2 linked regions of the Persicobacter psychrovividus genome follow. The protein of the gene in region 1 interacts with the protein of each later gene in a pairwise test. Links are inferred from orthologs where the notes say so. Each region holds a gene or a part of one and is shown on either strand. Other genes may lie near its edges.

The links. The genes of interacting proteins can lie anywhere in the genome.
Region 2: the proteins of ligA (region 1) and leuS interact in binary tests that used the Escherichia coli proteins (3 or more experiments, as listed by UniProt). The link is inferred for Persicobacter psychrovividus from one-to-one orthologs.

What each region holds. Positions count from the first base shown.
Region 1 is NZ_AP025292.1:2,258,525-2,263,960, forward strand. What follows is about bases 1-2,999. They hold ligA (NAD-dependent DNA ligase LigA), read right to left. Parts: upstream 2,506-2,999; coding sequence 496-2,505; downstream 1-495. Other genes in these bases: AABK40_RS09605 (DUF6913 domain-containing protein), read right to left, coding at 1-490; AABK40_RS09615 (saccharopine dehydrogenase family protein), read right to left, coding at 2,798-2,999. Also shown: more of AABK40_RS09615, read right to left, coding at 3,000-4,126; cdd (cytidine deaminase), read left to right, coding at 4,220-4,699; AABK40_RS09625 (CheR family methyltransferase), read left to right, coding at 4,977-5,436. UniProt on the Escherichia coli protein: DNA ligase that catalyzes the formation of phosphodiester linkages between 5'-phosphoryl and 3'-hydroxyl groups in double-stranded DNA using NAD as a coenzyme and as the energy source for the reaction.
Region 2 is NZ_AP025292.1:2,089,660-2,095,443, forward strand. The notes cover bases 864-4,210. They hold leuS (leucine--tRNA ligase), read left to right. Parts: upstream 864-1,238; coding sequence 1,239-4,010; downstream 4,011-4,210. Other genes in these bases: AABK40_RS08910 (RNA polymerase sigma factor), read right to left, coding at 4,058-4,210. Also shown: AABK40_RS08895 (alpha/beta fold hydrolase), read right to left, coding at 1-258; AABK40_RS08900 (hypothetical protein), read left to right, coding at 386-805; more of AABK40_RS08910, read right to left, coding at 4,211-4,570; AABK40_RS08915 (hypothetical protein), read left to right, coding at 4,720-5,457; AABK40_RS08920 (hypothetical protein), read right to left, coding at 5,473-5,736.

The DNA of each region.
Region 1 (5,436 bases):
TGGCGGTCATTTGTTTGGGCTGTTCATGATCCTGGAGCATAAACATCAACTCATAAAACGCTTCTTTACCTTCAAAAAATCTACCGATACGCATTTTGGCATTTGACCTTGCATTCACATAATCCGTCAGCGAATCATGTTCCAGATCAAAATGCAGCAGCATATCGAAATCCTCTTCCAGAAACCGCTCAAGCATTTCCGACTTCAGCGTTCCTGAAAAATTGAAATCCTCGGCACTGAAATGCCCCCACGGCTGCGCGGGCACCAATGTTTTTTCAGGAATACAACAGATCACCTCCACGGTTTTACCCGCTTGCTGAAGCTGTTCAGAAAATCGGCGAATCTCCATTTCCTTGGCCTCCCCCGCAAGGGTGTAAAGAATAGAAATACGCTTTGCTGATGCGATATTCATGCTATTACGCACGGCATTATTTGACTTTAGGTAGTGTTTTGTCTTTCGGTTGATGCAAGTTTCTTTTAAAGAAAACATAACGGCTAATTTTCCAACATTTGTTCTAACTGTACTTCCGACAAAATCGCTATCCCCATCTCCTTAGCTTTCTTGGTTTTTGTCGTTTCTTTTTCTGAATTCGACACAAGATAGTCTAATTTTTTAGAAAATGAGGACATCACTTTTCCCCCAGATGCCTTAATTCGGCCTTCCAATATGCTTTTCTTTGTAGAAAATTTACCCGACAGACAAAAACTCTTCCCGCCAAGTTGATCGTTGTCCCCTAAATCCACCGCCTCGATTTTCATCTTCAGGCCTGCTTGTTCAAGTCGTTCAACGATCTGTGTATTTTTTTCATCATTAAAATAATCAACAACGCTTTTGGCGATTTGCTTCCCGACATCAGGCACGGCCTCAAGTTCTTCAAGCGGTGCATAACGAAGCGTTTCCATCTGCTCGAAATGTTCCGCAAGCTTTACGGCCACAGTTTGTCCGACGTAGCGAATGCCGAGTGCAAAAAGCACCTGCTCAAAAGGGGTCGCCAAGGATTGTTTGATTCCCTCGACCATTTTTTGGGCAGATTTCTCTTTGAAACCTTCGAGGCTTAAAGCATCCTCGATTGTCAAGTCAAACAGATCGGCCACATTCTTCACCAAACCTCTTTGAAAAAGCTGATCGATTGTCCGCTCTCCCAAAGAGTCAATATTCATCGCTTTTCGCTGAATAAAGTGTTCAATTTTACCTTTAATCTGCGGTGGGCAACCTGTCGTATTCGGACAATAGTGGTTAGCCTCTCCTTCCACACGAATCAAAGTCGTCTTACACTCAGGACATTCTTCAATGAACTGAATGGCTTCCGCGGCTTCCTGACGTTCCTCAGTAAGCACACCGGTAATTTTCGGAATAATCTCTCCGCCCTTCTCCACCGTCACCATATCCGACTGATGTAAATCGAGCCGTTCGATCTCGTTGGCATTGTGCAAAGATGCCCTCCTGACGGTGGTTCCCGCCAAAGCAACAGGCTCCAGGTTCGCCACAGGTGTAATTGATCCCGTGCGCCCTACCTGATAGGTTACAGAGGAAAGACGGGTGATGCCCACTTCCGCCTGATATTTATAGGCAATTGCCCAACGAGGCGATTTGGCCGTGTAGCCCAAAGCTTGTTGCTGTTTATAGCTGTTCACTTTGATCACGATGCCGTCGGTCTCCAAAGGCAATGATTTTCTTTTTTCCTCCCATTCAGCAATGTAAGTCAATACCTGCTCGATGGTCGTACATTTTCGGTAAGTCTGAGAGACGTTAAAGCCCCACGACTTAATGGTTTCAAGTGCTTCCTCATGTGTAGTAAAGGGAAGATTCTCCCCTAAAACCGCATACAAATAGCAATCAAGTTTACGTTTGGCCACCAAAGCGGAGTCCTGCAATTTCAGACTTCCCGAGGTGGTGTTTCTCGGGTTGGCATACTTATCGCCTTCAGCCAAAGTGGCATTCAATCGTTCAAATTCTTTGTGCGACATAAACACCTCACCACGCACTTCAAACTCCTCAGGCAGTTGCCCCTGCAGCTGCAAAGGCAAAGTGCGAATGGTTTTTGCGTTGGCGGTAATGTTATCCCCACGGGTACCATCGCCACGGGTGGTAGCCAGTGCCAGTTGCCCATTGCGATAGGTTAGGGAGATCGCCACCCCGTCAAATTTCAGCTCACAGATATATTCCAGTTCCTCAGCAATGCCTTCCCCTTCAAGTCCTTTGCGCACCCGCTGATCGAACTCTCTCAAATCTTCCTCCGAGTAGGTGTTTCCCAAAGAAAGCATGCGGTATTTATGAACCACATTTTCAAAATTTTTGGTGACTGTCCCACCTACCCTTTGCGTTGGAGAGTTAGGATCGGCAAATTCAGGATAATCCTTCTCCAGCCCAATCAGCCGATTCAGCAATTGGTCAAATTCCTGATCCGAAATTTCGGAACGGTCTTCCTGATAATAAAGATGATTATGATGGTTGATGACCTTGGCCAAAGAATCCATCTCCTTTTTTATTTCTGTTGTTGCCATATCTCTTGTTGTAACAAAAGTATTGTTTTTTATATCTGTTCAAAAATTGAGGGGAATGTTGTATTTCGCTAATTGAGGGTATGGACGCACTCAAACACAAGTGTAATTTACTGATTGTCAATATTTTAAAAGCAGTAAGCTATTTGCCCACCTGTCCCAAAACCAACGCTACCCGTTACAATCCTAACACTAAGGTAGGTCTTGCACTGATTTATAACTAAAAAAATTTAAAGGAATGAAGCCTCTGCCTTGTTCAAAGGCAGATTTAAGCTTCCGAATACCAAGTACCCATTTACACCTCGGTACGCACAAAAGTTACCCCATGAGCTTGCAGTTCCGCTAACACGGGCGCGTAAATCTCAGGCAAAATAGGGCGATGAAGTCCACGAAGGTTTATTTTGCCTTCAAAGAGCATCCGAGCAACAATGCCCAAGGGCAGCCCTACGGTATCCGAAATAGCCGTTTGCGTAGCGTTTTTTCCTTCTACCACCATATAGGAATGATGCGTTTTCCTTTGCCCTTCAAGGTCATAAACAAAACGGTGCCACATCACCACCATATCTTTTTCATTGGCCAGGAGCGTCCATTTTTTGCGGAGAATATGTTCAAGGATTTGCGCTGGACTTCCAGCCTCAAGCCCCACCAGTTCATCACTGAACAAGCCCAGCCACTTGAGTTTATACATGATTTCTGCTTCAAGGCTGATACTCAGATAATGCGCCAGCTTCAGCTCCACAGAATCGTCAGGGTTATAAGACAAAAAGCTATTGATAAACTGTCGGTGGGTCATTTGCCCGACGCCTTCCATTTGGTAGGTGTCATCTGTTGCTCCCAACTGCACGAAAACATTCCACGCCTTACAAAAACCCACACGGCGCAAAGTTCCGCGGTACAACGTTTTAATCCCCTGAAGCTGATAGACATTCAGGTATTTCAGAGAATCCCGATTGGCATAGCCTTCAAAGTAACCATAATCAGGAATATAAATCACTTCGGTACGATTGAATAACCGTTGATAAGGAATGAATTTATAACGCCCTTCCTGAAGAAATTTCACCACGCCCTGCCCTGCCAGCACCACGTTTCGCGGATTCCAGGTAAACTTATATTCCCACGGATTTTCCAGTTTGGAGGGTGCCAGCAAGCCTCCTGTAAACGTCTCAAAAGCATGTAGCTGACCACCTTTCGCCTTAATCTCATCGAGTTCCTTCATCGCCGACATATGATCGATTCCAGGATCGAGGCCACATTCCTTCAGCACTAAAATCCCCGCCTCCTCAATTTCTTTGGACAGCGCTGATATCTCATCCGTTACGTAAGAGGCCGAAAGGAAATGCACCTTGAACTGAAGGCAATACCGCAAAACCACCTCATGAAACCGTGCAGGCACCATTGAAATCACCATCATTGATTTCCCCACCCAGGTTTCCATGGCCTGTGCATCGAAAATATCAAGCGCAATGGCCTGAGCACTGGAACCTTCGGGAATCTTGGCTTCCGCCACCGAACGCTCATGATCAGCAACCACCAACTCAAATTGGTTATTTTGATTATAATCGTTTAAATATTCAATCATAGCGCTGGTAGATTGCCCCGCCCCGATACATAAAATCATTGGCATAACAGTAAATTTTGGATTTTTATGGTATAATTAACAACATAATGCAATTGGCTATATTATATTAAAAAGATTTCAGCACTTTTGTACCACTTTATGAGCAAAGAAAAATTAACGATTGAATTTGAGCGCGTCGGATTTGACGACCTGACCACCACAGAACAGGAACTTGTAGCGCAGGCGCGTGCAGCAGCAAAGAATGCTTATGCCCCATACAGTCATTTTCAGGTCGGTGCGGCCTTACTATTGGCCGATGGCGCAATACACACGGGGAACAATCAGGAAAACTCCGCTTACCCTTCAGGCCTGTGTGCTGAACGAACGGTACTGTTTGCCACTTCAGCCAATAAACCCGACATGCGGGTAGTTACACTGGTGATCACGGCTAAAAAAGAAGAAGCGGAAACCTTTCAGGCAGTAACGCCTTGCGGTGCTTGCCGACAAGTCATGACAGAATATATGGACAAACAGAGCGCGCCCTATCAGGTCATTCTTGAGGCAGGGAACCAACAGTTCATCAAAGTCAAAGATGTCAGAGATCTTTTGCCTTTTACATTTTCCAAGGATCAATTATAGTTTTATAATTAATTGGTACCTTTAGGAACTTTGAAAAAAAATGATGTATAGCGCTATTTTATTGTCTTTTTAAACTATTTTTAGTCCAACGGCATTTAATAATTGTATTCAAGACCTATTTTTTAAAACTTACCATTATATTAGGAGGTGAAATTAAAAGCTTAATGCTGTTTTAATTACTCCGACGTATAATTAACCTTTTTACAGGCCGACTTTGTGTATTTTATTCCCAAATTGGCCATCGGAGAAGCAACCAATATCGACCCAACATTAATACATGATGCAAGAAATAGATATATCAGATCTACGGAAGCTGACAGAATATATTAAAACTAATGGTAACTACGATTTTACCAATTACGCCATGTCCTCTTTTAAAAGACGCGTGGTGCGGGTACTGGAGCTTTACAAGCTCGAATCTGTAGACCATTTAATTGAAAAGTTTCGCACTGAGCAAACTTTCATGGAGGTTTTCCTGACCGAAATTACTGTCAATGTTACCGAGATGTTCCGAGACCCTTCGTTTTGGCGACACCTCCGCGATGACGTTGTGCCCAACTTGCTCCTCAACCATAAATCCATTAACATCTGGCACGCTGGCTGTTCCTCTGGTGAGGAAGTTTTTTCCATGGCCATTTTATTGAAAGAAGCCAACCTCCTTGATCGCGTTCGCATTTACGCCACTGACCTGGACCATAAGATTATCGCAAAAGCCAAAAAAGGCCGGTATACGATCA
Region 2 (5,784 bases), 170 kb from region 1 along the record:
ATACTTTTTGAACGCCCCCATATCTCCGGGAGCTCCATGAATAAAAAACACGCCCACCGCAGCACGCTCTCCAATTTTTACAAGTGATAAATTTCCTGACGGGGCTTTAAAAAGGCCGAAATCTACACGTACAGCCTCTTTTTTTACAACCTCCCTAATTTGAGTTTCCTGAGATTTAAACATATTACAGCCCCATAAACCCGACAATAAAACTGCCAGCACGGGATAATAAATCATTTTATTTACTGAAAATAGCATACACTTTGTGGAAGGGGATGTTTGTCTTTCTTATCACAATAACCTATTAATTCATCATAAATATCTAATAAGCGTAACATTTAGATCAAATTTACATATAAACAATAGCACAACACTTTATTACTCTATGATTGTATTTCAAACAAATTATGTGAGGATCATTCACAACACCGAATTGAAGTGTCTAGAAATGCTTTGGAAGCAAGCATTCAATGAAACAGAATACCAGACTGCTTTAGGTATTGGACTGAACTACCTCAGCGATAAAAAATTAAACCGATGGGTTTCTGATTATCGCCTTTTGGATGATGTCCCCGATGACGCGCTCACAGAATTGAAGCGAGTCCAAATTTCTAAATTTACTCAATTACCTTATCTTGATGTTATTATGATAACAGGAACGCGCCCAATGATGATCGACTATTGCGAAAAAATTCACGATATCCTCGACCGAAAACTCCCCAACGCCAACGTGCGCATTGAAATTAACGAAGCCAATAAAAAATCCTGGTTCAATAATAGTCTATCTGCCTCCAGACAGTTCTAAGCTTGCTCGTTAACAAAACCATCCCCCGTGGTTTCCTCCTCTCCTATTCCCTACAGCAACATTCGCCAAACCTTTCTCAGCATCCGTAAACCCGAAAAAGGAGGCACAATAAACAACAGCCCAGCCATAAAAGCTGCAAAAACAACCCCCAGGCCGACACTCACATCCCCGGCCCATAAGGCACAGTTCAAAAACATAACGAATGAAAATAGCAATAGAACCAATTGCCCAACAAGCTGATTTGTAGTTTTTCGTTTCATTTTCCCTCCTTCATTTTGAGCATTAATTAAGCACTTTAAAAGATTGATGCTCCCATTCACACAATAGCCATTATTCTCGTTTCAATCTTCCTCATATTTTAATTACATTTACGTCAAATTAGCCGTATTAGCTTCGGTTTACTGGTAATAATTTAAGTAAAAATATAAATATAATGGCTGAATACAATTTCAGAGCAACTGAAAAAAAATGGCAGCAAATATGGAAGGATCAACAAACCTACAAAGCAGGTATTGATACTTCAAAGCCAAAATTCTATACCCTTGACATGTTCCCTTATCCATCGGGAGCGGGATTGCACGTTGGGCACCCACTCGGATACATTGGTTCTGACATTGTGGCGAGGTACAAAAAGCTGAAAGGCTTTAACGTCCTGCACCCTATAGGATTTGATTCCTTTGGACTTCCTGCTGAACAGTATGCTATTCAGACCGGCCAACACCCTGCAAAAACAACCGATGAAAATATCGCCCGATACAAGGAACAACTCGCCAACATTGGCTTTTCCTTTGACTGGGACAAAGAAGTAAGAACATCAGACGCTTCCTATTATAAATGGACGCAATGGATTTTCATGCAGCTGTTCAATGCCTATTATGACACTGACGCCGACAAAGCAAAATCTATTGACTCACTCGTGGCCATTTTCGCCAAAGAAGGTAACGCAAAAGTAAACGCCTCCTGCGACGAAGACACCCCTGTTTTCAGTGCCGAAGAATGGAATGCTTACGATGAAAAAGAGCAGTCAGATTTATTATTGAAATACCGCCTGACCTACCTTGCTGATGCCGTTGTGAACTGGTGCCCTGAGCTGGGAACAGTACTGGCCAATGACGAGGTGGTAAATGGTGTTTCTGAACGTGGCGGATTCCCTGTGGAGCGCAAACTGATGAAGCAATGGATGATGAGAATCACAGCCTATGCCGAACGCTTGCTCGCTGGCCTGGAAGAAATCGATTTCTCTGAATCATTGAAGGAAATGCAACGCAACTGGATTGGAAAATCCAAAGGTTGTGCCCTGCATTTTAAAGTGGACGGACAGCCTGAGCTTGACCTTGAAGTTTTCACCACCCGCGTGGATACCTCTTTCGGAGTAACGTTCATGACCATCGCCCCAGAACACGAACTGATCAGCACCCTGACAACCGAAGCCCAAAAGGAAGAAGTTGAAGCTTATGTGGAAATGGCGAAAAACCGTTCTGAGCGCGAGCGTATGGCCGATGTAAAAACCATCTCTGGAGCTTTTACTGGTGCTTATGCGATTAATCCTTTCAACGGAAAGCGCATTCCTATCTGGATTGCTGATTATGTTTTAGCAGGCTACGGAACAGGAATTGTGATGGCCGTCCCTTGTTCGGACACCCGCGACAATGCCTTTGCCAAACACTTCAACCTACCGATTATTCCAGTACAGGAAGGTGCAGGAACGGACATCAATGCTGATGATTTCGATCCGAAAAAAGGAACCATGATCAATTCTGACTTCTTGAATGGCATGGCCGTACCAGAAGCCATTGAAGCAGCCATTAACTTTGTGGAAGAAAAAGGAATTGGTCAGGGAAAAATCAACTACCGATTACGAAATGCCGTGTTCAGTCGCCAACGCTATTGGGGTGAGCCTGTTCCTGTGTATTTCGAGAACGGGATTCCAAAATTAATGAAGGAATCTGAATTACCGCTGGAACTTCCTTCCATTGACGAATACAAGCCGACAGCTACGGGTGAGCCTCCATTGGGTCGAGCAACCGACTGGAACTACAACGGAAAGCAATATGAGCTTTCGACCATGCCTGGCTGGGCAGGTTCTTCATGGTACTTCTTGCGCTATATGGATCCGCACAATGAGGAGAAATTCGCTGACGCAGAAGCCCTAAAATACTGGAACCAGGTCGATTTATATGTGGGTGGCGCGGAACACGCCGTTGGTCACTTGCTATATAGCCGCTTCTGGACGAAATTTTTGTTTGACATGGGCTTCCTGAATTTCGAAGAGCCATTCAAAAAACTGATCAACCAGGGAATGATCCAAGGCCGCTCGAACTTTGTTTACCGAGTAAAAGGCAGCAATAAGTTCGTTTCTTTCGGTTTAAGAAAGGAATATGATGTTGATCCATTGCATGTGGATGTCAATATTGTATCGAACGACATCCTGGATACGGAAGCATTCAAGGCTTGGCGCCCAGACTTCGCTGATGCCGAATTTATCCTTGAAGAGGGCAAATACCACTGTGGCTCCGAGGTGGAGAAAATGTCGAAATCGAAATACAATGTAGTCAACCCTGATGACATCATTGAAAAATACGGATCTGATACCTTCCGCATGTACGAGATGTTCCTTGGCCCATTGGAGCAATTCAAGCCGTGGAACACCAATGGTATTGATGGCGTTTACAAATTCTTGCGTAAATTCTACAACCTCTTCCATGAGGGCGATGAATTTAAGGTGGTCGATGAAGCAGCAACCAAGGCAGAATTGAAAGCTTTACATGCAACCATTAAGAAAATCACCCACGATCTGGACAATTATGTTTTCAACACTTCAGTGTCGCAATTCATGATCGTTACCAACGAGTTACAGGCGCTAAAATGTCGTAAACGTGAAATTCTTGAGCAATTAGTCGTACTTATCGCTCCTTATGCACCACATATTGCAGAGGAATTATGGGCCAAACTCGGACATGAAACATCGGTAACCGTTGCAACATACCCTGCATTTAATGAGCAGTATTTGGTAGAGGATGAAAAACTTTACCCTATCATGATCAACGGTAAAAAGCGCGCTGAAATCAAGGTAGCGGCTACTTTGAGTAAAGATGAAATCCAAAAGATTGCATTGGAACAGGAAGCTGTGATCCGATGGACGGAAGGAAAAGCACCGAAAAAGGTCATCGTTGTTCCTAATAAGATTGTCAATATTGTACTGTAATTCAGCACAACAAACTAAAGCCACCGTAAATAACTACGGTGGCTTTTTTATCTTCGAAAATTAGACAGCTTCTCTTTCAGAACCTTTCTGGCCAGATGAATCCGATTTTTTACAGTGCCCATCGGTAAAGAAAGTTTCTCCCCTATTTCTGCATAACTGAAGCCCTGAAAATGCAGCATAAAAGGCATTTTATATTGCTTATCCAAACGGTCAATTTCTCGTCGAATTTCCTGCTCGCCCATATTGCTATCCGCAAGGTTATCATTTGAGCCTCCCTTCCAACCCAGGAATGCATCGAGCTGATCCATGGTATCTAACTGCTCACCCCTTCGCTTCTCTGACTGATAAGACGTAAAAAACGTGTTTTTCAAAATCACCAATAACCATGCTTTCAGGTTCGTTCCCCTGCGGAATTTCGTCCGTGCTTTAAATGCCTTAATCATTGTTTCCTGCACCAGATCCTTCGCTCGGTCATAATCTTGCGTAAACTTATATGCCGCCGAATATAACTGCGGAAACAGCCTTTTCAGGTCTTTTTCAAATTCTACTTCCTCTTGCATAATTTACCCTCCTTTATTAAGTGAGCGATTTGTTTAGCACGGAAGTTGTTTTATATAAAAAACTATATTTATGACACTGATATAGGTGTATTTATTGACATATACAACATATATTAAGTACCTTCATCACCCAATATCAATTTACTTATATGAAAAAAATATTTACGCTACTTTTATGTTCCCTTTTGAGTATCAGTGCATTTGCCACAAACCTCAATACAACTGACCAGGATACTCCTCCTACCCGAAGTGGCTTTTGGCCTGCTTTACCCAATCACGATCGAGATGGATTTCAGCTGACCTACGCACCACTGTCGAACTTGGATTATTTCCCGCGATGGAGAGTGGGCGCAGCCTACCAATATGGTGCTTTCAGGTTTTTAGTTGACGCCGGCAGGGGTAGTAAAGCCCTCAATCATTGGAGATGGCAGGATGAAAAAAACAATCTTACCGATGCCTATTCTCTTCATGAAATTAGGACGGAATTTCAATTCACCACCTTGAATTATGCCTGGCTGCGTTTTTACACTGGAGTGGAGCTCTTCTACGTGAACATGGACAGTCAGCCAACCAACAGTCACTATTACACCAGTTTTAACGAAGATCAGGAAAAGGTGCATTTTGATCAGGCTGATTATAATAAACGGAAAATGGGCTTCAATCTGAAAGCAGGTTACGAAACCACCTTTATGGATCCGTTTTCCATTGAAATGTGGATAGGGCTGGGTGCTGCCAACAGAAAAATCACCTATACCAACATAATAAATCCACGGTCAGAGCAAGTCGGCGTTACCGAATCATTATTTCAAAACCGACAAAAAACTCAGGGCATTAAGATCGTTCCCTCTGTGGCTTTTGGCTTTAGGCTCGCCTGCCGATTGTTTTAAAAAAATAATGGCAGGTTATACACCTGCCATCATTTTGGTGATCAAAAGATAATCTTTCATCACGCCAATTTCTTGTCTTACATTTTTCAGCAGCTGATACTGCCTGAAAGTTGGTTTCTTGCTCACATCCGCATTATTTAAAAAAGTCCCTAAATCACGGATGCGCGCGTTAATCTGATCGATCTTTACCTCCTGATCAATCAAATCGTCGATTCTCAAGGCCCCACAAGGCGGGGATTTTAGAACCTGCTGGATGTTGTTGGGTTCATTTGCGCTCATACTTTACATACGAAAATCCCGTAAAAACGTAGATTTAGCACAAACATT